Regions from separate parts of the Pseudomonas sp. IT-P74 genome, predicted to be linked through region 1. Evidence: riboswitches for the same ligand, from Rfam matches in the RefSeq annotation. Region 1 holds a riboswitch; the other holds the start of a gene.
What was found. Region 1 has a riboswitch for cobalamin ahead of ACM6J5_RS03390 (CbtB domain-containing protein). Riboswitches for the same ligand answer to the same signal wherever they lie in the genome.

Region 1 (2,198 bases):
CTTCCTGGACGGTGCAGCACAGGCAGCCGTTGGCCAGCTCATAGACACGGCCGTTGGCTTCTTCTTCGGTGCAACCGATGGAGCACTGCTTGAGGATTTCGCCGTCGATGCCCAGCTCGCCAAATTCGTTGACGATCACCGCGATGCGGCGACCCTGGGCGTTGTCGAGCATGTGCCGCAGCAGCGTGGTTTTACCCGAGCCGAGAAAGCCGGTGACGATGGTGACGGGGAGTTTGGCCAGTGTTTTCATCGGATGCCCTATGGCTTAAGTGGCGGGCATACGGGACGACGACCGGCAACACGGACGCGCGTGCCTGAAGAGTTCGCCACCGGATCACCCCGCCCGGTTGAAAGTGAGAATCTGTGACGAGGCAGGTCTCCTGGCTGACGGTGTGCCGGCCTTGAGCCTGGCATTCGCTGCGCCTTCCCGCCGGCCTCATGATTTGAGCCTGCAGTGGCGTGGCAACGAACATCACCGTTCACAGTTGCGGGGGCAGCCGCGGCATCGACCGCGTTCCCTTCTTAGCTTCGACAAACGCCGAAGAACCTCGAAAGCGCAAGGCTACGCATGGTCTTGGGGCGGGTCAATGTCTTGTAGCGCCGCCGGCCCCATCGCGAGCAGGCTCGCTCCTACAGTTGATCGCATTCCCCGGTAGGAGCGAGCCTGCTCGCGATGAAGTCACCTCGGTTTCGAGTTGAGAACCCTTGCCAATTGACGCCCAACCCCCGCCCATGCTCTCCTACACGCCTTGTTACGGGTGCCCTTCACAGGGTGAAACGGGAAACCGGTGAATCATGTGCTTTACTCTTAAGCCATGTCAGTCCGGTGCTGCCCCCGCAACGGTAAGCGAGCGAAGCGTCAGATCCACTGTGCCTGCAAGGCATGGGAAGGTGATGTTTTCAGGTTCAGGCCAAAGCCTTTGCCCCTCGTGAGCCCGGAGACCGGCCCGCAACACAAAGTGACCAGTACGGTCACTGAACCAACAAACCCGCGGTGGGCGGGCGCTGTTTGAACCTCTGCGCGCCTGGTCGTGCGGGTTTTTGCATGCGCTCTTATTCCCCGCTGACAGACCAGAGGGAAACGCCATGTCGATCATCAGCAGCGCCGAACACACAGCCGCGAGCACCACCTCAACCCTGACCCAACGTCTGACCGCCGCCGTCTGCGCGTCGATTCTGGGCGCCTGCCTTGTGTATTTCGCCGGTTTCTCGCACATCGAAGCGGTGCACAACGCCGCCCATGATACCCGTCACAGCTCCGCGTTCCCGTGCCATTGAGAGCTGTCGACATGATCAAGCGTATTGCGCAAACCGCAGGTTTCACAGGGCTGCTGGCCGCCCTGTTGTTGACCCTGCTGCAAAGCTTCTGGGTCGCCCCGCTGATTTTGCAGGCCGAGACCTACGAAAAATCCGAACCGGCCGCTGTTGAAATGCATGAACACGCCGACGGTGCGACGGCTGCCCACACTCACGATGCGCAAGCCTGGGAGCCGGAAGACGGCTGGCAGCGCGTGCTGTCGACCACTGGCGGCAACCTGGTGGTGGCCGTCGGTTTCGCCCTGATGCTCGCTGGCCTGTACACCTTGCGTGCGCCGACCAGAACCTCGCAAGGCCTGCTCTGGGGCCTGGCCGGTTACGCGACCTTCGTGCTCGCGCCGACCCTCGGCCTGCCACCTGAACTGCCCGGCACCGCCGCCGCCGACCTGGCACAACGGCAACTGTGGTGGGTCGGTACCGCCGCCTCCACCGCCGTCGGTATCGCACTGATCGTGTTCAGCCGTCACTGGCTGATGAAAGTCCTGGGTGCAGCGATCCTCGCCGTTCCCCATGTGATTGGCGCACCGCAACCGGAAGTGCATTCGATGCTCGCTCCAGAGGCGCTGGAAACCCGGTTCAAAATCGCTTCGCAACTGACCAACGTGGCGTTCTGGCTGGCCCTGGGCCTGATCAGCGCCTGGTTGTTCCGTCGCAAAAGCGATGGTCAATACCACGCATGATCGATATCAGCACAGCGCCGACCCTGGTGGTCGGCCTGGGCTGCCAGCGAGGCTGCCCTGTCAGCACGTTGTTGGCGCTGCTCGATCAGGCGCTGGAGGCGCACCAGATTGGGCGTCAGGAAATCAAGGCACTGGCCAGCATCGATTCGAAGCGCGACGAACCTGCGTTAATCGAACTGGCTCAGCAGCTTGGCCTGGAAT
Region 2 (2,198 bases), on a different contig from region 1:
GCAACTGCTGGCCAGGGCATCGGCGGCCGCATCGAGGCGCAGGTCGAGATCGTTCAACTCGCTGGCCTGCACCAGCCCCAGGTGCCGGCTCGGCAATTCGATCCCGGTTTCCCGGGACAGCGCGCCGTACCAGCGCAAACCTTCAGTCAGGCTGCCTTCAAGCAGTTGCGCGTGGCGCAGCGTGCCGACACGATTGGCCAGCACGCCGGCGAACGGCAAATCCGGCTGATAACGCGCCAGCCCCAGGGCCAACGCGCCGAAGGTCTGGGCCATGGCGGTGCCATCGATCACACCCAGCACCGGAACACCGAAATGCCGCGCCAGGTCGGCGCTCGACGGCGTCCCGTCGAACAGCCCCATGACGCCCTCGATCAGGATCAGGTCGGCTTCAGCGGCGGCTTCCCACAGCAAGCGGCGACTCTCCTGCTCGCCGACCATCCACATGTCCAGTTGATACACCGGCGCACCACTGGCGCGCTCGAGGATCATCGGATCGAGAAAGTCGGGGCCGCACTTGAACACACGGACCTTGCGCCCCTGATTGCGATGCAATCGGGCCAGCGCCGCGGTGACGGTGGTCTTGCCCTGGCCAGAGGCCGGCGCGGCAATCAGTACCGCCGGACAGTGCCGAGACTGACTCACAATTCGACGCCTTTCTGCGCTTTGATCCCCGCTTGAAAGGCGTGTTTGATCACGCCCATCTCGGTGACGGTGTCAGCCATCTCGATCATCTCCGGCTTGGCGGCACGACCGGTGACCACCACGTGTTGCATCGGCGGTCGGGCCTGCAAGTCGCTGAGCACCTGATCGAGATCGAGGTAGCCGTGCTTGAGGGCGATGTTCAGCTCATCGAGCACCACCAGACCGATGGACGGATCGCGCAGCAGTTGCTGCGACACCGCCCAGGCGGCTTCGGCGGCGGCGATGTCGCGCTGGCGGTCCTGGGTTTCCCAGGTAAAGCCTTCGCCCATCACATGAAAACGCACCTGCTCGGGAAAGCGCCGGAAGAACAACTCTTCACCCGTGCTGTTGCGGCCCTTGATGAACTGCACCACGCCGCATTGCATGCCGTGCCCCATGGCGCGGGCGAGCATGCCGAAAGCCGAGCTGCTCTTGCCCTTACCGTTGCCGGTCAGCACCAGCAGCAGGCCACACTCGTTCGGGGAATTGGCGATGCGCTCGTCGATCACGGCTTTTTTGCGCTGCATGCGCGCCAGGTGGCGTTCGTCACGATCGGGGGTATCAGTCATGGGGGAGCTCTCCGTTGAGGCAGGAATAACGGCGGGCAGGCACAACAATAGAAGGCAAAAAGCCTGGCATCGCCCACCGTGATGCCGCTGGATGAATCAGGCCGGTCTCCGGGCTCATGAGTGGCGCGGGGCCAGACTGTGCGCCTTCCCGCATCAAATCGACACAGTGGCATCACACACAGTTTTCACTCATTTACCGTTGCGGGGGCAGCGCCGGAATTGCGGGCCTTCGACCAACAGAAGGACTCACTCACCGGCTTCCCTGTTTCACTCTGTCGACCCAAGCCACAGAGCACCTGAAACAAGCCGCGAAGGTTAGAGGGTTGGGGGTGGAGCGTCAATTAAAGCCGGGAGGCCATCGACCGAATAACTGCCATCAATCAATAAACTGACGTCAATCTTGTGCCACGCTCTCAGCAGTGATATCAAAGAGCCACAATCTCACAACACAATAACAAGGGTGAGCCCATGCAAGGCATGATCATCAGCAATCCAAAGCTGGAATTCCTGCGTCCGGTGCTCGAGCACTGGTTCGAATGCATCGACCGTTACAACGCCGTCCGCGGCGATGGCGACACACCGTACTGGCACGACGAAAAGGCCAATCTCGGACTGCTGTCCGCCGCCGCCTGGATGGCCGAGATGGTCACGCTGCAACAGACCCCCACTCGCAAGCAGACCGAAGAAGGCGAGCGCAACAGCCGCGCCGACCTGCTCCTGGCCTCCCCCGAAACCCGCGCCTACATCCAGACCAGCCAGCGCTGGCCACGGGTCAACAGCCTCAACCTGTCCCAGGCCCTGCTCGATATCGCCAGCGATGCGAAGCGCCTGAGCCACGCCAGCGACCTGAAACTCGGCTGCCTGTTCGTCGCCCCGCAAAAAGCCCAGCAAGGCGCCACACCGGAAGAACTCCAGGACATGGTCGACGACCTGCAAAAGGAACACACC

Region 2: another riboswitch for cobalamin. It lies ahead of cobO (cob(I)yrinic acid a,c-diamide adenosyltransferase); the one in region 1 lies ahead of ACM6J5_RS03390 (CbtB domain-containing protein).

What each region holds. Positions count from the first base shown of each region.
Region 1 covers NZ_CATKQD010000003.1:166,665-168,862, reverse strand. The annotation lists gene cobW (cobalamin biosynthesis protein CobW) at 1-250, opposite strand, end outside; cobalamin riboswitch at 353-566, opposite strand; cobalamin riboswitch at 740-966, shown strand; gene ACM6J5_RS03390 (CbtB domain-containing protein) at 1,087-1,278, shown strand; gene ACM6J5_RS03385 (CbtA family protein) at 1,290-1,997, shown strand; gene ACM6J5_RS03380 (cobalamin biosynthesis protein) at 1,994-2,198, shown strand, end outside.
Region 2 covers NZ_CATKQD010000055.1:328,191-330,388, reverse strand. The annotation lists gene ACM6J5_RS21900 (cobyrinate a,c-diamide synthase) at 1-642, opposite strand, end outside; gene cobO (cob(I)yrinic acid a,c-diamide adenosyltransferase) at 639-1,250, opposite strand; cobalamin riboswitch at 1,332-1,565, opposite strand; gene ACM6J5_RS21890 (hypothetical protein) at 1,719-2,198, shown strand, end outside.